DNA from 4 places in the Saccharopolyspora halophila genome. Region 3 is predicted to be linked to each of the others. Evidence: riboswitches for the same ligand, from Rfam matches in the RefSeq annotation. Region 3 holds a riboswitch; each other region holds the start of a gene.
The links. A riboswitch is a leader RNA that binds a small molecule or an ion and turns the genes downstream of it on or off. The one in region 3 is predicted to bind cobalamin.
Positions count from the first base shown of each region.

Region 1 (5,094 bases), on a different contig from region 3:
CGATGTCGCTGGTCGCTCCGGCCAGCCCGGTCCCTCTTGAGCAGGCCCCGACCTTCACGCTCTCCGCCGGTGGCGCGGAGTCCAACGTGGCCATCCACCTGGCCGCGCTCGGTCACCGGGTGCGCTGGGCCAGCCGCCTCGGTGACGACCCGCTGGGCAAGCGCGTGCTCGGCACGATCGCCGCGGCCGGGGTGGATACGGACCTGGTCGAGGTGTACCCGCACGCGCCGACCGCGGTGTACTTCAAGGACCCGGGCCCCGAGGGCACGCGGGTGCACTACTACCGGGCCGGGTCGGCGGCGTCCACGATGGACGAGGACTTCCTGCCCGGCGGCGAGCTGGACGCGCCGCAGCTGCTGCACATCAGCGGTATCACCCCGGCGCTGTCCGAGGGCTGCGACCGGATGGTCCGGCATCTGCTCACCCGCGAGCGCGGGGCGCGCATCTCCTTCGACGTCAACCACCGCCCCGCGTTGTGGAGCGCGGAGGAGGCCGGCCCGGTGCTGCGGGAGCTCGCCCAGCTCGCCGACATCGTGTTCGTCGGTCTCGACGAGGCGGCCGTGCTGTGGGGCGTGAAGAATGCGGACGAGGTGCGCGACCTGCTCGACGGGCCGGACACGGTGGTGGTCAAGGACGGCGCCGAGGCCGCCTACGCGCTCGGGCGGAGCCGGGTCGTGGTGCCCGCGCCCGAGGTGGAGGTCGTCGAACCGGTCGGTGCCGGGGACGCCTTCGCGGCCGGTTTCCTGTCCGGCGTGCTGCGCGGCGAGGACGACGTGCGCTGCCTGCGGCTGGGGCACGTGCTGGCCGCGCACAGCCTGCGCAGCACCGAGGACCACACCACCCCGCCGGACGCCGAATCGCTGGCCCGCTGGCTCGGCTGCGACGAGCAGCAGTGGAACGAGCTGCGCTTCGGGGGCCGGTGATGGGCTACTTCGACGAGCTGTTCACCGGTCGGGTGCTGGCGATCCTGCGCGGGTTCGAACCGCAGCGGACCGTCGAACTCGCCGAACGAGCCTGGGACCTGGGCATCGACGCCATCGAGGTTCCCGTCGAGAGCTCGCGGGCGGAGCCGTCCCTGCGGGCGGCGGTGGCCGCGGGTGCCGAGCGCGGGCGTCCGGTCGGCGCGGGCACCGTCATCGACCCCGAGCAGTTGCGCGCGGTGCGGTCGGCCGGTGCGGCGTTCACCGTCGCGCCCGGCCTGGATCCCGAGATCGTGCGGTTGAGCGCCGAGCTCGAGCTCCCGCACCTGCCCGGTGTGTCCACGCCCACCGAGATCCAGCGCGCGATGCGGCTCGGGCTGCGCTGGGTCAAGGCGTTCCCCGCCGCCGAGCTGGGCAGTTCCTGGTTCAAGGCGATGCGCGGCCCGTTCCCGGGGTTGCGCGTGGTGGCCACCGGCGGGATGACCGCGCACAACGCGCCGGAATTCCTGGCCGCGGGTGCCGATGTGGTGGCGGTCGGTTCCGCGCTGGCCGATGACGCGCAGTTGCCCGCGCTGGCCGAGTTGATCTCCTAGGCGCCCGTCCGCCGGTAGTCGAATGAGCAGGCCCTGAGCAGCAGAGATGGAGAAGTCGTTGAAGGTCCACGTTGGTCCTGCCGCGCCGCCCGAGCTGGAAGCGGCCGTGGTGGCCGGGGGCGGCGAGCTCGCCCCCGCCGAGGAAGCCGCTGCCCTGGTGTGGTTCGGCGCCGAGCCGAGCCGCTTCCCCGAGCTCGATCATCCTGACCTGGAGTGGGTGCAGCTGCCCTCGGCGGGCATCGAGTCCTGGCTGGCCTCCGGAGTGCTGCGCGAAGGCGTCCGGTTCACCTCGGCGGCGGGGACCTACGCGCAGACTGTCGCCGAGCACGCCCTCGGCTTGATGCTGGCAGGGGCGCGGCAGCTGCCCGCGATGGCGCGCGCGGAAAGCTGGCAGCGGCCGGACCGGATGCGCAGCCTGACCGGCTCGACCGTCGGCATCATTGGTGCGGGCGGCATCGGACGGGCGCTGATCGAGATGCTGCGGCCGTTCGGGGTGACGGTGCTGGCGGTCAACCGCTCCGGCAAGCCGGTCGACGGCGCCGAGCGGACCTGGCCGTCCGAGGACGCCGACGGGATGCGCCAGGTGCTGACCGAGTCCGACTTCGTGGTGGTGGCGGCTCCCGCGACCACCCGGACGAGCAAGCTCATCGACGCCGACGTGCTGTCGGCGATGAAGTCCGACGCCTGGCTGGTCAACATCGCCCGAGGTTCGCTGGTCGACACCGAAGCCCTGGTCAGGGCCCTCGAAGAGGAGGAGATCGGCGGCGCGGCCCTGGACGTCACCGACCCCGAGCCGCTGCCGGACGGGCACCCGCTGTTCTCGCACCCGCGCGCCCTCATCTCCCCGCACACGGCCAACCCGCAGTCGCTGCTGCTGCCCGCCCTGGCGCGGCGCGTCCAGGAGAACGTCCGCCGCCACATCGCGGGCGAACCGCTCCTGGCCCCGATCGACCCCACAGCGGGCTACTGACCAGCCGAAAGCTCTAGGAGAGGTTTCGCCCGGCGCGCGTGGTGGTGACAGTTCTGCCTAAAACTGTCCGGACAAAACGGACATCGAAGTCTTGCAGTTCTAGGCAAAACTGTCGCCTTGCTGTGGGGTTCGTCCCGGAATCGCTGTGCGGGTGGTCGGAGATCGCAGGACCGATAGGATCATCCGGAAAGCCGATTCGGCGGTGACGTGGAGGAACCCGGTGGGAATCCGGGGCGGTCGCGCCACTGTGACCGGGGAGCGGACCCCAACCAGCCACGGCCCGGCCCCGCGCGGGCGGGTGGGAAGGCGGGAAGCGCCGCGACGATCCGGGAGTCAGGAGACTCCCTCACCGCCATGACCCCGCCGGGGCGCGCACCCCGAGAGAGGATTCCGCGTGAGCGAGCCTGCCCGCGAAACCCGAGTTCTGCTGCTGTCCACTGCGGACACCGACCTGCTGGCGGCCCGCGCCGCCGAGGCCGACTACCGCGTGGCCAACCCGTCGCGGGTCGCGGCCGAGGACGTGCCCGAGCTGCTGCGCGACGTCGACGTGGTGGTGGTCCGGCTGCTGGGCGGGCGTCGCGCCTGGGAGGAAGGGCTGGACGCGGTCCTGGCCGCCGGTCTGCCCACCATCGCCCTGGGTGGTGAGGCCACTCCGGACGCCGAGCTGATGGCGCTGTCCACTGTGCCCGCGGGCGTGGCCACCGAGACGCTGACCTACCTCGTCGAGGGCGGCCCGGCGAACCTCACCCAGCTGGCCAACTTCCTGTCCGACACGGTGCTGCTCACCGGAACCGGCTTCGAGCCGCCGCAGTCCACACCGGAGTTCGGCCTGCACGGCAAGCGCGCGCACGACCCGTCGAAGCCGACCGTGGGCGTCATCTTCTACCGGGCGCACTACCTGGCGGGCAACACCGCCTTCGTCGACACCCTCGCCGACCAGATCGAGGCGACCGGGGCGAACGCGGTGCCGGTGTTCTGCGGATCGCTGCGCAGCCTGTCCGACGCCGCGGGACTGCGGGAGCTGCTGGCCGGCTGCGATTCACTGGTGGCCACCGTGCTCGCCGCCGGTGGCGCCGTGGCGGCAGATGCCAGCGCGGGCGGCGACGAGGACTCCTGGGACGCCGGCGCGCTCGCCGAGCTCGACGTTCCGGTGCTGCAGGGACTGTGCCTGACCACCAGCCGCGCGGTGTGGGCCGAGAGCGACACCGTCTCGCCGATGGACGCCGCGATGCAGGTCGCGGTTCCGGAGTTCGACGGCCGGTTGATCAGCGTGCCGTTCTCCTTCAAGGAGGAGGGGTCCGACGGCATCCCGGTCTACGTCGCCGACCCGGAGCGCGCTGCCCGCGTCGCGGGCACGGCGGTTTCGCTGGCGAGGCTGCGGCACGTCGACAACGGGCAGAAGCGCCTCGGCGTGGTGCTCTCGTCGTACCCGACCAAGCACTCCCGCGTCGGCAACGCGGTCGGCCTGGACACCCCGGCCTCGGCGGTGGTCCTGCTCGACGCGCTGACCGAAGCGGGCTACGACCTCGGCGGCCTGGACGTCTCCGGCCTCGACGGCGACACGCTGATCCACCGGCTCATCGCCGCAGGCGGTCACGACGTCGAGTGGTTGACCGAGGACCAGATGGCCGACGCGGCCATCCGCGTTCCCGCCACCCGCTACCGCGAGTGGTTCGACGCCCTGCCCGAGGAGCTGCGCTCCTCGATGACCGAGCACTGGGGACCGCCACCCGGCAGCCTCTACGTCGACGACGAGGGCTCGATCTACGTCGCGGCACTGCGCTTCGGCAACGTCGTGCTGCTCATCCAGCCGCCGCGCGGGTTCGGCGAGAACCCGATCGCGATCTACCACGACCCGGACCTGCCGCCGTCGCACCAGTACCTCGCGGCCTACCGCTGGCTGGCCGAGGACTTCGGCGCGCACGCGGTCATCCACCTGGGCAAGCACGGCACCCTGGAGTGGCTGCCGGGCAAGGGCCTCGGTCTGGCCGCCGACTGCGCCCCCGACGCGGTGCTCGGCGATCTGCCGCTGATCTACCCGTTCATCGTCAACGACCCCGGCGAGGGCACCCAGGCCAAGCGGCGCGGGCACTCGGTGGTCGTGGACCACATGATCCCGCCGATGGATCGCGCCGACTCCTACGGCGAGATCGCCAAGCTCGAGCAGCTGCTCGACGAGTACGCGCTGGTCTCCGACATGGACCCGGAGAAGAAGCCGGCGCTGCGCAACCAGATCTGGGAACTGGTCACCTCCGCCGAACTGCACCACGACCTGCAGCAGGACGACCAGCCCGACGAGGACTCGTTCGATGACTTCGTGATGCACATCGACGGCTACCTCTGCGAGATCAAGGACGTGCAGATCCGCGACGGCCTGCACATCCTCGGCCGCGCCCCGCGCGAGGAAGAGCTGGTCAACGATGTGCTGGCGATCCTGCGGGCGCGGCAGGTCTTCGGCGGCACCATCGGCGCGCTGCCCGGGCTGCGCTCGGCGCTGTCCGAGCACTTCGGTCTCGACGAGCAGGCGCTGCTGGCCGAACCGGGCGCCCGCGCCGACGTTCCGGCGTCGCTGACCGAGCTGGTCGACGGCCCCTCGGCCTCGGCCTCCGAC
Region 1 covers NZ_BAAARA010000015.1:188,230-193,323, reverse strand. Annotated here, with positions in the region: gene ABD289_RS19325 (sugar kinase) at 1-923, shown strand, start outside; gene ABD289_RS19320 (bifunctional 4-hydroxy-2-oxoglutarate aldolase/2-dehydro-3-deoxy-phosphogluconate aldolase) at 893-1,513, shown strand; gene ABD289_RS19315 (D-isomer specific 2-hydroxyacid dehydrogenase family protein) at 1,560-2,483, shown strand; cobalamin riboswitch at 2,641-2,847, shown strand; gene cobN (cobaltochelatase subunit CobN) at 2,878-5,094, shown strand, end outside.
Region 1: linked by a shared signal. The riboswitch ahead of cobN (cobaltochelatase subunit CobN) and the one ahead of metE (5-methyltetrahydropteroyltriglutamate--homocysteine S-methyltransferase) in region 3 are both predicted to bind cobalamin.

Region 2 (5,094 bases), on a different contig from region 3:
CGCTCGGTCTGCACGACCTTGCGGGCGCGCAGCAGACCGTCGGCCAGCGGCGTCCGGCCACCAGTGCGCATCCGTCGCAACCGCGCGGCCGCGACGTCCACCGAGGACGTCGGCGGCAACGTCAGCTCCGCCGCGTCGCCGCGGAAGGTGATCACGCCGACCTTGTCGCGCCGCTGGTAGGCGTCCCGCAGCAACGACATCACGGCACCGCTGACCGCCGACATGCGCTCCTTGGCGGCCATCGAACCCGAGGCGTCCACCGCGAACAGCACGAGGTTGCCCTCGCGTCCTTCCCGGACCGCCTTGCGCACGTCCTCGGAGCGCAGCACCAGTCCCGGACCGGAGCGGCCGCGGGCCACCTGGTGCGGCGCGGCGGCCGCCAGCGTCGCGGTCAGGTGCATCCCGTGCCCGTCCGCAGTGGACGCGCGCGTGGTCTTGCCGGTGCGCGAGCGCGCGCGGGATCGGCGCCCGGGGGCTCCCTCTCCCACTCCGGGCACCTCCAGCAGGCGCGCCTGGAACGACGGCGCGGGTGCGGCGGGGGCCTTGTCGGACTGCCCGGACCCGCCGGAGGGCTCCTCATCTGAGTCCGGCTGCGCCGCGCCGCCCGAGGGCCCGTCGGTGGGCTCGTCATGCGGCTGACCACCACCGGGACCGCCGTCGGGCCCACCATCCGGATCGTCGTCGGGGTCGTTGTCCGGGTCCGGGTCGTTGTCCGGTCCGGACTCGGATTCGGCCTGCTCGGCGGCGTCCTGCATGGCCTGCTGCAGCTGGTCCTCGGCCATGCCCGGTTCGTCGAAGGGGTCGCGGCGGCGCCGGTGCGGCAGAGCCAGCCGGGCGCCGGCCTCCACGTCCTCCTCGGTGACGGCCTCGGCGCCGCGCCAGGCGGCGTGCGCGATCGCGGTGCGCGCCAGCACCAGGTCCGCGCGCATCCCGTCGACGTCGAACGACGCGCACAGCGCGGAGATCCGACGCACCTCGGAGGCGGGCAGCACGACCGACTCGACGCGCTCGCGAGCCGCGACGATCCGCTTGGCGAGCTCGGCGTCGGCGTCCGCGTACTGGGCGGCGAACCCGGCCGGATCGGCCTCGAAGGCCAGCCTGCGGCGCACCACCTCGGTGCGGGTCTCGACCTCGCGGGAGGCGGCCACCTGCACGGTCAGGCCGAACCGGTCGAGCAGCTGCGGACGCAGCTCGCCCTCCTCCGGGTTCATCGTCCCGACCAGCAGGAACGACGCGGCGTGCGAAACGGAGACGCCGTCGCGCTCGATGTGCGCGCGCCCCATCGCGGCGGCGTCGAGCAGCAGGTCGACCAGGTGGTCGTGCAGCAGGTTGGCCTCGTCGACGTAGAGCACGCCGCGGTGCGCCCCGGCCAGCAAGCCAGGCTGGAACGCCTTCACGCCCTCGGTCAGCGCGCGTTCGAGGTCCAGCGAGCCGATCAACCGGTCCTCGGTGGCGCCCACCGGCAGCTCGACCAGCTGCGCGGGGCGCTGCGTGGCGGTCTGTCCGTGCGGGGCGTCCGGGCAGTCCGGGTCGGGTTCACGCGGGTCGCAGCCGAAGCGGCAGCCGTCGACGACGTCCAGCGCGGGCAGCAGCGAAGCGAGCGCGCGCACGACGGTCGACTTGGCGGTGCCCTTCTCGCCGCGCACGAGAACACCGCCGATGCGCGGGTGCACCGCGTTGAGCAGCAACGCCAGCTGCAGGTCGTCTTGGCCGACCACGGCGGAGAAGGGGAAGCGAGGGGCAGACATGTGTTCCTTCCTCGGGGTGCGGACGCCCCGGCGGCGGGAACAAGGGGCCGCAGTGTCCTGACTCCCGGATCGCCGCGGCGCACTCCGGCCTTCCCAGGTCATCCCCGGTGGCTCGTCGTGGAGTGCCGCTTCCCGGTCACAGTGGCGCCGACCGTGCCGGACTCCCACCGGCTTCCTGGCACGCCCCTTGCATTCGGATCAACGCATATCGTTCCAGACGCGGATCACGTCCCCAACCTCCAGGGACGTGAGATCACCGACTCATTCGGCCGGGGCAGGAGTCCTCGGGGGCACGCCGTCAGCGCGCGACGGCGTGGGCGCGGCGGGGTTCGCGGCGCATGCCGATGTGCGGGATGCCGTCCTCGAGGTACTCCTCGCCTTCCTCGACGAACCCGAAGGAGGCGTAGAAGTCCTTGGCGTAGGTCTGGGCGGAGAGCGTGGCCGGGAAGTTCTGCACCTCGGCGACCGCGGCGCGCATCAGCTTGCGACCGAGTCCCATGCGGCGCGCGCTCTTGGCGGTGCAGACCCGGCCGATGCGGTAGGCGCCGTCCGGGTCCTCCAGCAGGCGCAGGTAGCCGAGGACGTAGCCGTCGGCGCTGTCGATCCAGAAGTGCCGGGTCGAGTCCTCGAGATCGCGCCCGTCCAACTCGGAATAGGCGCACTCCTGCTCGACCACGAAGACGTCCACGCGGAGGCGCAACATGCGGTAGAAGTCCGCGGCATCGAGGTCCGCGGTGTAGGCGCGGTGGACGGCGGCTGCGAGCGGCTGGAGGGTCACCCTTACCTGGATATCACAGCCGCTGCGCTAGGTCGGCATTAGCGGGCGGCCGGAGTTGTCTGCGCCACTACACCCGTTCGGTGCGGCGCGGCCGCTGTCATGGCAGGTCGTTGGCCAGCGGCACGTAGTTGGCCAGCCTGGTGTAGACGCCCGGCGTACCGGGTCGGCCGCATCCGGTCCCGTAGGACACCACGCCGATGAGCTTGCCGTCGGCCACGATGGGACCGCCGGAGTCGCCCGCGCAGGCGTCCTTGCCGCCCTCGGGATAACCGGCGCAGAACATGCTGCGCTCGTCGTAGTTGGCGTAGGCGGACTTGCAGGAGTCGTCGGCGTTGATCGGCACGTCCACCGAGCGCAGCGTGTCCGAGGACGGACCGTTCTCGCTGGTGCGACCCCAGCCGTAGACCCGGGCCGTGGTGCCCGGCGCGTAGGCCTCGGTGTCACCGGGTTCGACCATCGGCAGCGGCCGCTGCGGCATCGGCTCGGACAGGCTCAGCACGGCGAGGTCGTCCCCGCTGGTGATGTCGCGGTACTCGGGGTGCACCCACACGTCCTGCACCGATCCGACCGTGCCCTGCGTGGAGCGGAGGTCGGTGCGTCCGGCGACGACCTGGATGTCCTCCGCCGAGCGCTGCGCACCGGTGAGCGGGTCGACGGCGCAGTGCGCGGCGGTGACCACCTCACCGGCGGAGACCAGGGTTCCGCCGCAGAAGTGGTTGCCGTAGGTGTCGGTCAGCGCCACCGCCCATGGCGCGGCATCGGTGCTGGAGGAGGTACCGCCGAGGACGCGGGGCTGGGCCTGCTCGGACGGTTCCGCGTTGGCCAGCGGGTTGGTGCTCGCCAGTGCGGTGACCGCTCCGGCCACGGCCATTCGCCGCAGCGAGCGGGCCGCCTTGCTGCCTCCGGTGTGCCGCCCCACATCGACCTCCAGTCATCGCCGATCTTGCCGAGCGCACACCGTAGTCACCCGCACACCGAAACATCACGAGGCGCAACTCACAGCCTGTCAGGAAATCTTTTCGTTAAAATCGACTTCCGAACGAAATTTTTCCGACCTGGCCGCGCGACGCGGCCGCTCATCCGCCCCGCATCGACGCGGGCCCGATCTGCGTAGATCGCGTGATCCGCAGATCTCCACCAGCCGGATGAAGATCTTCACCCGCTCTAGCGACGCGTTGACGCGCGTCGCAGCGAAGGAGGAAACCGCTGTGCTCCTGGACCCGACCACGTTGCCCGCCTTCCTGGTGGCGAGTGCGGTCGTCATCGTCACGCCGGGAGTCGACGCGTTCCTCCTGCTGCGCACCTCGTTGAACGCGGGGCGCCGAGCGGGGCTGCTGGCGCTGGTCGGCATCCACAGCGCGAGCGCGTTGCAGGTCACCGCGGTGATCTGCGGGCTCGGCGCGCTGCTGTCGAGCACCCCGCAGGTGATGGAGGTGCTCAAGTGGATCGGCGCCGGGTACCTGATCTACCTGGCCGGGATGATCCTGCGCGGGTTGTGGCTGACCAGGAAGGAATCCGGAACGCTCAACACGCCGCCCGCGGACTCCGCGAACCCGTTCGTGCGCGGGCTGCTGAGCAACCTGACGAACCCGAAGATGCTGCTGTTCAGCCTCGCGTTCCTGCCGCAGTTCGTCGGCATCGCGACGAACCCGACGCTGCAGCTGGTCTTCCTGGGCATCGTGTTCCTGGCGCTGGCCGCGGTCTGGGAGGTCACCATCGTGCTGACCGCCGCCAAGATCGCCGACCGGCTACAGCACCCCCGAGTCGCGCAGTCGCTGGACGCGCTCAGCGCGACGGCGTTCCTGACCATCTCCGTGGGACTGCTCGCGAGCTAGCAGCGTCAGCAGGGCCAGCCCGGCCAGCACCAGCAGCACGGTCGGCGCGGACACCACCCCCGATAGCAGGCTGATCACGAACGGCGTGAAGAAGCCCAGGTAGGCGAGCACCCACATCACCGCGGTCAGCCCGGCCAGCTCGGCCGGACCGGCGATGCGGCCGACCATGGTCAAGCAGTAGGTCGAGGTGAAGCCGTAGGAGACGCCGAGCAGGAACGCGGCGAGCAGTCCCACCCACGGCGAGACCAGCCAACCGGCGACCGCCGCGAGCGCCATCCCGGCGGCGCAGCTCGTCATCCCGATCACCGCCGTGACGCGCGCCCCCCGCCGAGCGAGCCGCCGGGCCAGCGGCTGCACCAGCGCGCCCAGTCCGGGCGCGAACAACGTGACCACGCCCGCGTAGATCACCTGGAATCCCGGGGCGTGCGCGGTGACCAGGCCGGGCAGCACGGCGAACGCCACCGGCGGGGTGGCGAACACCCACGGCGCCACCGGCGCGACGGCGCGCCGGAACCTCGGATCCCGGATAGCGCGCCCGCGCTGCGCGGGTCCCTCCGGGCGCACCCGAGTCTCCGGGCAGCACAGCGCCGGTGGCAGCGTCACCGCGCACAGCAGCAGGTGCGGCAGATAGGCGCTGACCAGTGGTACCGGGCCCAACGTCGCGATCAGCGCGGAGACGAAGGCGCTGATGCTGAACCCGGCCGCCAGCAGCGCCCCGGCCCGGCGCGCACCG
Region 2 covers NZ_BAAARA010000015.1:179,166-184,259, forward strand. Annotated here, with positions in the region: gene ABD289_RS19275 (putative cobaltochelatase) at 1-1,748, opposite strand, end outside; cobalamin riboswitch at 1,799-1,926, opposite strand; gene ABD289_RS19280 (GNAT family N-acetyltransferase) at 2,047-2,526, opposite strand; gene ABD289_RS19285 (S1 family peptidase) at 2,624-3,445, opposite strand; gene ABD289_RS19290 (LysE family translocator) at 3,735-4,361, shown strand; gene ABD289_RS19295 (MFS transporter) at 4,275-5,094, opposite strand, start outside.
Region 2: linked by a shared signal. The riboswitch ahead of ABD289_RS19275 (putative cobaltochelatase) and the one ahead of metE (5-methyltetrahydropteroyltriglutamate--homocysteine S-methyltransferase) in region 3 are both predicted to bind cobalamin.

Region 3 (5,094 bases):
CTTCGGTCTCCGGGTAGTCGCGGGTCTTGAGCCCGCAATCCGGGTTGACCCACAGCCGTTCCGCGGGAACCGCCGCCAAGGCGGCGCGCAGCAGGTCGGCCACCTCGTCCGGCTGGGGCACGCGCGGCGAGTGGATGTCGTAAACACCCGGGCCGACGCCGCGCGCGTAGCCGACCGCGTTGAGGTCGTCGAGCACCTCCATCCGCGAGCGGGCCGCCTCGATGCTGGTCACGTCCGCGTCGAGAGCCACGATCGCGTCGATGACATCACCGAACTCCGAGTAGCACAGGTGGGTGTGGATCTGCGTGCCGTCGGAGATCCCGGAGGTGGCCAGGCGGAACGACTCCACCGCCCACTCCAGGTACGCAGGCCGGTCCGCCGCGCGCAGCGGCAGCAGCTCGCGCAGCGCCGGCTCGTCGACCTGCACCACGCGGATGCCTGCCGCCTCCAGGTCGCGGACCTCGTCGCGGATGGCCAGCGCGACCTGCCGAGCGGTGTCGGCCTCGGGCTGGTCGTCGCGGACGAACGACCAGGACAGCATCGTCACCGGACCGGTCAACATGCCCTTGACCGGCTTGTCGGTCAGCCGCTGCGCGCACCGGGCCCACTCGACGGTCATCGACTCCGGCCGGTGCACGTCGCCGAACAGGATCGGCGGGCGCACGCAGCGCGAACCGTAGGACTGCACCCAGCCGTGCTCGGTGGTGGCGAAACCGGCCAGCTGCTCGGCGAAGTACTGGACCATGTCGTTGCGCTCGGGTTCGCCGTGCACCAGCACGTCCAGCCCCAGCTTCTCCTGCAGCCGCACCACCCGTTCGATCTCGTCGCGCATCCGCCGCTGGTACTCGGCCAGGCCGATGCGGCCCGCGCGGTGCGCTGCGCGGGCCTTGCGCACGTCGGTGGTCTGCGGGAACGAACCGATCGTGGTGGTCGGCAGCGGCGGCAGCCGCAACGACTTCTGCTGCGCCTCAGCCCGCTCCCGGTAGTCGCCGCGACGGGAGTGCTCGGGACGCAGCGAGTCCACGCGCGCCCGCACGCGCTGGTCCCGGTTCGCGCTCGCCCGGGAGGCCACCGCCGCGCGAGCGTTCTCCAGTTCCCCGCGCACGCTCTCGCGACCCACGCGCAGCGCCCGGCCGAGCGCCACGACCTCGCCGACCTTCTGGCGCGCGAACGCCAGCCACTGCCTGACCTGCGGGTCCAGGTCGTTCTCGGCGTCCACGTCGTAGGGCACGTGCAGCAGCGAGCACGAGGTCGACACGGCGACGTCGCCGGCCAGTCCGAGCAGGGTGGCCGCGGTGGTCAACGCCCGGTCCAGGTCGGTGCGCCAGACGTTGCGGCCGTCCACGAGTCCCGCGACGAGCGTCTTGTCCCGCAATCCGCTCAGCGCAGGCAGCCGGTCGATCGCCGAGGCTCCGGCGACGAGGTCGACGCCGACGGCCTCGATCTGCGCCGCCGCCAAGATCGGCAGCGCGTCACCGAGATCGCCGAAGTAGCCCGCGACCAGCATTTTCGGGCGGTCGGAACGATCACCGAGCCTGCGGTAGGTGTTGCGCAGCGCCTCCAGCTCGGCGGGCGCGCGGTCGGCCGCCAGCGCGGGCTCGTCGAGCTGGACCCACTCGGCACCGGCCTTGCGCAGCTCGGCCAGCAGCTCCTCGTAGGCGTCGAGCAGCTCCGGGAGCTTGTCGATCGGCCGGAAATCGTCCGGCGCTCCATCGGCGGGCTTGGCCAGCAGCAGGAACGTCAGCGGTCCGATCAGCACCGGCCGGGTTTCCACGCCGAGCTTGCGGGCCTCCCGGAAGTCCTCGACAGCGGTCCGGTCGGACAGCGCGAACCGCGTCTCCGGGCCGATCTCGGGGACGAGGTAGTGGTAGTTGGTGTCGAACCACTTCGTCATCTCCAGCGGCGGCGCGGAGGCCGTCCCGCGGGCCATGGCGAAGTAGGTGTCCATCGGGCTCAGCCCCAGCTCGGCGTGCCGGGACGGGACGGCGCCGAAGGTGACCGCGGTGTCGAGCACCTGGTCGTAGTAGGAAAACGTGTTGCCGGGGACCGAGTCGAGCCCGGCGGCGGCGAGATCGCGCCAGGTGTCCGCGCGCAACCGCCGGGCCACCTCGCGCAGGTCCGCTTCCGCGCTTCGGCCTGCCCAGTAGCTCTCCAGGGCTCGTTTGAGCTCCCGGTCGGGGCCGATCCGGGGAAATCCGAGCACGGTGGATCCGATGAAGGTCAACGCTCTCTCCTCGCGAGCTAGACGTCAGCCGAGGCATCGCGAGGGCGCGGACCAGCGACGCAGGCCGCTGGAACGTCCGCCAGGTCCTCCCGCGAGACCTCGGACCACGCACACCGGCGGTGTGCGTACCGGTGGCAGGTCTTCGGACTCGCGGGCTCGTCCGGCCATCGCCGGTTCTCCTACCGGCCGTCGCTTCCCGGACGTGGTGTCCAGTGCTCATGACGGCTTTCGTTCCCGCTCACCGCTGCGGGGCAGTCCTGGACTCGCACCAGGTTCCCTCTTGCCTCACCGGGCCGCGTCTCGTGCGTCCCGGTGAACCACCAGCGGCGCCAGGCTAACCCGGCAGGCCGGTCCCGAACAGTCCCCCGCGGCGGGGATCTCGATCACCCGGAGGCCGGGCCGGATCCCACGCTGAATCGCGCGCCGAACGGATCGCGCGCGTTGGCCAACCGGCCGTAGGCCATGTCGAAGGCGTCGTCGGCACTGCCACCCGCCTCGCGGATGCGGGCGACGGTCGCGTCGGCGTCGTCGACCATGAACAGCACGCCCCACTCCGACTTCTGCGCCGACGGATCGCCGAGGATTCCGCCGATCTCGTGACCGTCCGGACGCCGCAGGAAGGTGAAATCGGCGCCCTCGAGCTGCGAATCGCCGTCCAGGGTGAAGCCGAAGACCTCCGCGTAGAACTCGCGCGCCCGCCCCGGCTGCGCCGTCACCAGGTCGTTGCGCAGCATGGCGTTCGGCTCGTTGACGATCTCGGCGCCGATGTGCTCGCCCGCTTCCCAGAGCGCGAAGTGGCCGCCGGTCGGGTCCTTGAACACGGCCATCCGGCCGTGCTCCATCACCTGCATGGTGTCCTGCAGCACCTCGCCGCCGGCGGACTTGGCCGTGTTCGCGGTGGCCTCGCAGTCGTCGACGGCGAAGAACAGATTCCACCAGTAGTCCACCGGATCGGGTTCGACGTTCTGCATCAGCGCCGCGACCGGCTTGCCGCGCAGCAGGCACATCGTGTAGTAGCCCACCTCGGCGGACCCCCTGGCGAACTCCCAGCCGAAGACGGTCCCGTAGAAGTCGATCGCCCGGTCCAGGTCCGGGATCGCGAGATCGATCCAGGTCGGCGTGCCTTCGGGTTGTGCCTGGCTCAGTTCTGGCATGACGTACCCCCTTGGTTGCTCTCACCTGGGACGGTAGTCATGCGCACCGACAGTCGCCGGATAATCAGTCCCCGAGCCGGCTGCGCTCCCGGGCTCGCGCGGCGGCCGCCGAAGTCTTGGGCATCTCGACGAGCCCGGTCTCCTCGGGCGCGGGCGCGGATTGATGAGCACCGGTCTCGCCCGTCTGATCGAGTCCGCCCGCCTGCTCGGGCCCGCGCGCGGCCGCGGGCTCCGCCACGACCTCGGGCGCATCGGCCGCACCGAAGAAATCGGACTTCGCCAGGGCGCCCCGCCAGGCGGCCGGCTCCCGGAATTCGTTGATACCGGTGACGATCACGCCGGGAGCGACGTCCTTGGTCACGGTCGCACCGGCGCAGACGTAGCTGCCGCGGCCGACGGTGACCCCGCCGATGACCTTCGCGCCCCAGCCGACGAACACGTGGTCCTCGAGCACCGGCGCGGCGTCCTGCGCCAGCGGCACGCCCGGCTCCAGTCGCCGGTGCACCAGGTCGCCGTAGACCTGGCAGTTCGAACCGATCTTGCTGCGCGCGGCGATCGTGGCCGCGCTGATCGCGCAATCGTCGCCGATGACGGCGTTGGCGCCGACCGAGGCGCGGTGGGTGAGCACGACGCGCTCGCCCACGGTCGCGCCGTCCTCGATCCAGCAGTAGGCGTCGAGGGTGCTGTCGTCGCCGAGCCGCGATTCCTCCCCGATGAGGCTGAAGTGCGCGACCTCGCAGCGCTCACCGACCGCGGCCAGCCGGTCGAGGCGGTCCCACTCGCGGCCTGGCCGGAACGGCTCGCCCACCCTGGCCGTGGAGGCGATCCACGCCGACTCCGCGATGTTCACGCGCTCCGTCTGCAAAGCTGCTCCCTCACACCCCGGCTACTGACCGCGCCAAGTCTAGAAACCGGCGCACCGAGTCGATCACCGCCCCCGCTACACGCCGATCGCCAGCCGTGACACCAGGTGACCGGACGCCGCTCGTGCGACCACGCGGCCGGGTCCTGCAGATCGGGGGTGCCGGCGGTCTGGTTGATCAGCGGAATCCGCAGCACCGAGCCGCAGTTCACCGCTTCCGCGAGCCGGCCAGTGACGTGCTCGGATCGGTCGGCCGCCGCGCGACGCCCAGCCGCAGGTGAGCACACCGCCGCAGATGGCCGGGTGCGGCGGATTCGTTCGGATTCGAGATCGGCGCCGCCATGCCGACGTCCTCGATCAGGATCCGGTCGTGGAACACCGGTTCGAGCGGTTTCGGGCGGTCGCCCGCGATCTCGCGGGATTCGCCCCCGCGGACGGTCTCATCTCGGACCCGGCCATTGCTCGTAGTCGGTCCTCGATCGAAGCGGTGGACGGCATCGCCTGCTTGGCGAGCTCGCCGGTCGCGGTGCGGGTCGGCCCACCGTCGATGAAGCGCCAGAAATCCACCCGTTCCGCCGAAACCGCTGAGGCCGGATTCAGCCACTCGCCCGAAGCCGCTCCAGCTCGCGCTCGATCCTTGCGCGCGCTGGTCACGGGCCAGGACGGCGCCGCAGGGAGGTGCCCCGGCCACCCACCGGCTCCCACTGGATGAAAGCGTTGGCCCGAACGGGCAGATTACGTTTTCAACTCCGGACCGGAAATCGTCTCGTCGCCGTTGCACCTGCACACCGGCTCGGTTAACTTCCCGCCATGGGTGCCGAAATCAGTTCCGAATTCCGCTCGATCCCCGACCT
Region 3 covers NZ_BAAARA010000021.1:194,484-199,577, reverse strand. Annotated here, with positions in the region: gene metE (5-methyltetrahydropteroyltriglutamate--homocysteine S-methyltransferase) at 1-2,224, opposite strand, end outside; cobalamin riboswitch at 2,341-2,562, opposite strand; gene ABD289_RS21845 (VOC family protein) at 2,608-3,378, opposite strand; gene ABD289_RS21840 (acyltransferase) at 3,443-4,243, opposite strand; gene ABD289_RS21835 (hypothetical protein) at 4,449-5,027, opposite strand; gene ABD289_RS21830 (AMP-dependent synthetase/ligase) at 5,051-5,094, shown strand, end outside.

Region 4 (5,094 bases), on a different contig from region 3:
GCTGCGCCGCGGCTTGCCGCCCGCGAGCACGCCGAGCAGCAGCCCGTCGTGCTCGGCGACCGCCGGGGTCACCGCCGTGCCCTGGCTGGCGTCGTCCGAGCGCACGCAGAACACGCGATGGCGCTCCGCTTCCGCGCCGACCGCGGCGTTGACCGCGTGGTACGCGGTCGCCGCGACCGCGTACCAGGCGTCACCGAGGTCGCCGTCGCGGTATTCGCGCTGGTGCCAGGTGATCTCGCCCGCGTCCGCCAGCGCTTCCACGGCCGGGGTCGCCGCGGGAGCGATCACCTCGACGATGGCGCCCGCGCTGATCAGCCGGGGCAGCCGCCGCTGCGCGACGGGGCCTGCGCCGACCACGACGACCCGGCGTCCGGTGAGGTCGAGCCCGGCGAGGTAGTGCTTATCCGATTGAGTGGCCATGTGCGTGTCCGTGTGCGTGACCGTGTCCGGTCGGGTCATCAGGGTGGTGGTGCGGGGTCTGCGGCGCCCCTAGCTTGTCCTCGAATCCCGGCAACAGCACCCGGTACGCGCACGTGTCGCAGTTCATCCGAATGTCGCCCTGCAGGGCTTCGTGGTAGCGCTCGACGACGAGGTCCACCAGGGCGTCGCAGTCTCCCAGGTATCCGGCGACGTGGAGCTCGAGCTCCGGTGCGGACTTGCCGAACTCGAGGGCCTGGGTGACAACGCGCTGCGGGAGCACACCGTCGAACAGGAAGTACGGGGCAACGACGACTCGTTTGGCCCCGAGCCTGCGAGCTCGGTCCAGCCCGCCAGGAACGTCCGGCGATGCCAGGGAGATGTACGCAGTTTCAACCGTCTCGAAACCGCAGGTCTCCTGCAAGAGTCGTGAGACCTTGCACACCTCGGCGTTGGCGTCGGGATCGGTGGAGCCGCGACCGACCAGCACGACGGCGGTCTCGGCCCACTCCTCGCGCGGCACCTGCTCGGCGATGCGCTCGGCGAGCAGGTCCAGCAGGATCGGGTGCGGGCCCAGCGGGCGCCCGAAGACGTACGAGGTGCCCGGGTGCCGCTGAACCTCGCGCTCCAGCGCCGCCGGGATGTCGCCCTTGCCGTGACCGGCGGCGACCAGCACCAGCGGGACGGCCGCCATCCGCCGGTGCCCCTTCTCGGCCAATTCGGCCCAGGATTCGGTGACCGCGGGCGCGGAGAGCTCGATGAAGCCTCCCGCGCTGTCCACGCCGGCCGCGCTCAGCCGCGCGCGCAGCCGCTCGAGGAAGGAGTGGAACTGGGCCACTCCTCGCTCGTCCACCGTGCCGTGTCCTACGACCAGCAGTGGTTCGGTCACCGGTTACCTCCAGGTTCTTCTGCCCAGTAGAGCAGGGCATTGATCGCGGCCGCGGCGATCGCCGCGCCACCGCGCTCGGTCAACGTACTCACGGCCGGCAGGCCGCTTCGGCGCAACGCCGCCTTGCTGTCCACGGCGCCGACGAAACCCACCGGCACCCCGATGATCAGCGCGGGTTCGACGTCCCCGGCCTCGGCGAGGCGCAGCAATTCCATCAGCGCGGTCGGCGCGTTGCCGACCGCCCACACCGCGTTCGCGGGGTAGCGCTCGGCGGCCAGCCGGATGCCCGCCGCCGAGCGGGTCAGGCCTTCGGCCTCAGCCGCCTCGGTCACGCCCGGGAGGTCCAGGCCGATCTCCACCGGCCGGGCGGTCACTCCTGCCGCCAGCATTCGCACGTCGCTGATCAGCGGGGCGTCGGCCAGCAGGGCGCTCCTGCCGCGCTGCAGGGCGGTTTCGTCGGCGACGACCTCGCCCGTCCAGCTCGGATCCGCGGTGGTGTGCACGACGCGCTCCACGACCGCACGGGTCAGCGGCGGAAAGTGGGCGAAGTCGGCCCGGGACCGCATGATCCGGTATGACTCGGTTTCGATCGGGTGCACTGCGCGTCTCATTGCTCTTCCGTTTTCGCCGCCGCGCGGCGGGTTTTCGGGGTCCTTGCAGAATGCGGCGGAGCCGCACGCGGTGCGGGACTCGACTCGCACCGCCGCGGGTTCTGACGCGTCGTGCTGCGAGAACAGCCGCGACGCCGCGCAGGACGACTGCTCACGGAGCGAATCCCGCGGCCACACGGCGGTTCCGCCGCCCGCACCGCCACGCACACGGCAAACTGAACATCTCCTTAGGCTTCGTCAGATGGCTTTCGGGCTGCTCTTGCGGGCGGTGAATCGCCACCACAGCGCCGCACCGGCCCACACCACGAGGAACAGCGCCAAGGTGAGGTAGCCCAGCAACTCGAATTGATCGGCGATCGCCGCGATTCCGCCGAGGAAGTCGATCCCCGATTCGGCCAGCAGTCCGCAGAGGACAACGAACGCGACGAGCGCGGCGAGCCCGACCGTCAGCGCGGTGGTGGTGACGTTGACCCACAACCGGCGCAACGGCTGGGCCATCGACCAGGTGTAGGCCCGCGACATCAGCATTCCGTCCACGCTGTCGACGGTGCACATGCCCGCGGCGAACAGCAGTGGCAGGCTCAACACCGCGATCGCCGACAGCTGTCCGGTCGGCGAGACCATGGCCAGCACGGTGATCTCGGTGGCGGTCTGCATCCCCAGGCCGAACAGCAGCCCGATGCCGAACAGGTGCCACGAGCGGGCGACGCCCTGCATCCGGCCGCGCAGCAAGCGGGCCAGCAAGCCGCGGCGGCCGAGAACCAGCTCGACCTCGCCCTCGTCGATCTCGCCGCGGCGAGCGCGGCGCAGCAACCGCCACGCATCGCGCAGCACGAGCGCGTTGAGCACCGCGAGGGTCGTCAGCACGAGGACGACCAGCACGTCGACCCCGGTCGCCAGGCGCATCCCGGTCTGCTCCGCCCACCGCTGAGCGGCCGGCCCGGCGACGAAGGCCACCGCGAACGCCAGCAGCATCACCACGCTGGCGTGGCCGAGCGCGAACCACATACCGGTCGAGACGGGGCGCCTGCCGCGCTGCATCAGCAGCCGGGTGGCGTCGTCGATGACCGCGACGTGGTCGGCATCGAATCCGTGCCGCAGGCCCAGCAGGTAGGCCGTGGTGCCCGCGGCGGCCAGACCGCCCGCGGCGCTGAAGGCGTTGACGTGGAGCAGGTAGGCACCCCAGCCGAGCAGGTGCAGTGCTCCGATCGCGGCGAGCAGGACCGCCGCCTTGCGGCGCTCCGCTGCGCCCCAGCCGGCATCTCGGCTGGTCTCTTCGGCATCCCGAATCATGGGATCTCCGACCTCCTGGGTTCTCCCGCCCGAGGGGCTCGGTGTCCGCGCGCCGCGGGTTCGCGGCGCGGAGCCGACGCGCAGTGTCCTGACTCCCGGGCCGAACGCGTTCCCCCGGCCTTCCAGCTGGTCACAGCCGTGGCAATAGGTGGGGGCCACTTCCCGGTCACAGTGGCGGGACCGTCCCGGATTCGCACCGGGTTCCTGCCCTGTCGGCTCGGTCATCCTTGCCTGATCTACCGTCCGAGGTCAAACCTGGTGAAATCGATCACGGTCCGTGACCCGGCTTTCTGCAGCCTCCGCTTGCGGCCGGTGTGATCTGGGTAACCGGGTGCCGAGGCCGCTCTCCAGGAGCGGCCCGCTCAGAGCGGCACCAGGAGGCGACGATGAACGAGACGCACTCGATCACGCTGAACTTGCAGGTCGTGGAGGCCGGCGCGAAGACGACCGCGGACGTCGGCTTCATGACACCGAACGGGCAACCGCTGCACGGGCACGGCACCGCGCGGCGGCACCCGGAGGATCCGGAGGTCCCGCAGATCGGCGACGAGATCGCCATCGCCAGGGCCCTGTTCGAGCTCGCGCACAAGCTGCTGGACAACGCCTCGCAGGACATCGGCGACCGGCTGCACCGCAGGGTGCACCTGCCCGCCTGACCGCGACCGATCAAGGTGTCGCAGATCCGCGAACACCCGGCGTTTCGCGCCGTGGAGGTAGGCGGGTCAGCGCGACGGGAACGGCGACGGTGCCTTGCGCACGGCACACCGCCCCTGGCTTGCGGTCCTTACGAGGCGGCGGCGTTGGGCCCTCGGCCACGAGGCTGTGCACCCCCGCTCCGCGGCCGGGGTCCGATGCTGCGTGAGGATCCCCCGCTGGGGCGGTCCGGAGCCGGTGACGCCGGATGATCACGGGGCCCGCCACGGGCGAGCGTCATCGCCGCCCGGCGAGGAGAAGGGCGCCCCACCGGGTTCGCGGACTCGAAGTGGGTTCGCGGACTCGAAGTCACTCGCCAACGGGTCGCGCCCTGGCCGGCTATGCGCACGTACTTGGTGGACACGACCAAGCCGTGTTCCTGCTCCGCGGACGTGGCAGTCGAGCAGCGGTTCGCCCGCTGGTGCGCATCGTCCGAGCGGAACCGGCCGCTGCTCAGCGGTCAGGACGCTCCGCTTGGTCCAGGTACGCCTTGATCCGGTAGTCGACCTGGATGGCGTGGTAGGTCACGTGGGGGCGGACCTGGTCCGGGAGGTTGGTGCGATCGCTCCCGGAGGTGGAGCGGTCGTCGGTGTCCCCGGGAAACTCGACCCCGGTTTCGGGCACCTCGTGGAAGGTGATCTCGTCGGCACGCACGGTGCTGGTGAAGATCACGTCCGCGTCGTCTTCGTCCGTCATCGGCGTCGCTCCTTGCTCGGTCGGCTCGATTGGCCGTCTCGGCCGCTGCTGCGGCGGGTCCTGCGGCCGGAATCCCCCGTCGAGCGGCGCTTCCCAGTCGATTTCTCCTCGGAACCGCCCTCTTCATCGGAGCTTTCGCCACCGACCACGTCACGCGCTCCCTTGGCGACCTCTTCGGCGGTGCTACCGACGTCCTCGACGGCTTCACCGGCTCCGCTGCCCACTTGTTCGGCCGCCTCGCCAGCGCCCTCGCCGACGCTCTCCACAGCACCACCAGCACCCGAGCCGACGTCCTTCACCGCCGAACCCGCGCCCTCACCCACGTTCTCAACCGCACCACCAGCACCAGCCCCGACGTCCTCGACAGCGGATCCAGCGCCCTCGCCGACGCTCTCCACAGCACTACCGGCCCCCGAGCCGACGTCCTTCACGGCGGAGCTCGCACCTACACCCACCTCCTCGACGGCCGTGCCGGCACCGGAGCCGACGTCCTTC
Region 4 covers NZ_BAAARA010000015.1:159,689-164,782, forward strand. Annotated here, with positions in the region: gene cobA (uroporphyrinogen-III C-methyltransferase) at 1-420, opposite strand, end outside; gene ABD289_RS19185 (sirohydrochlorin chelatase) at 401-1,306, opposite strand; gene ABD289_RS19190 (precorrin-8X methylmutase) at 1,303-1,905, opposite strand; gene ABD289_RS19195 (HoxN/HupN/NixA family nickel/cobalt transporter) at 2,155-3,210, opposite strand; cobalamin riboswitch at 3,292-3,417, opposite strand; gene ABD289_RS19200 (DUF1876 domain-containing protein) at 3,597-3,866, shown strand; gene ABD289_RS19205 (hypothetical protein) at 4,357-4,599, opposite strand; gene ABD289_RS19210 (TrbL/VirB6 family protein) at 4,596-5,094, opposite strand, start outside.
Region 4: linked by a shared signal. The riboswitch ahead of ABD289_RS19195 (HoxN/HupN/NixA family nickel/cobalt transporter) and the one ahead of metE (5-methyltetrahydropteroyltriglutamate--homocysteine S-methyltransferase) in region 3 are both predicted to bind cobalamin.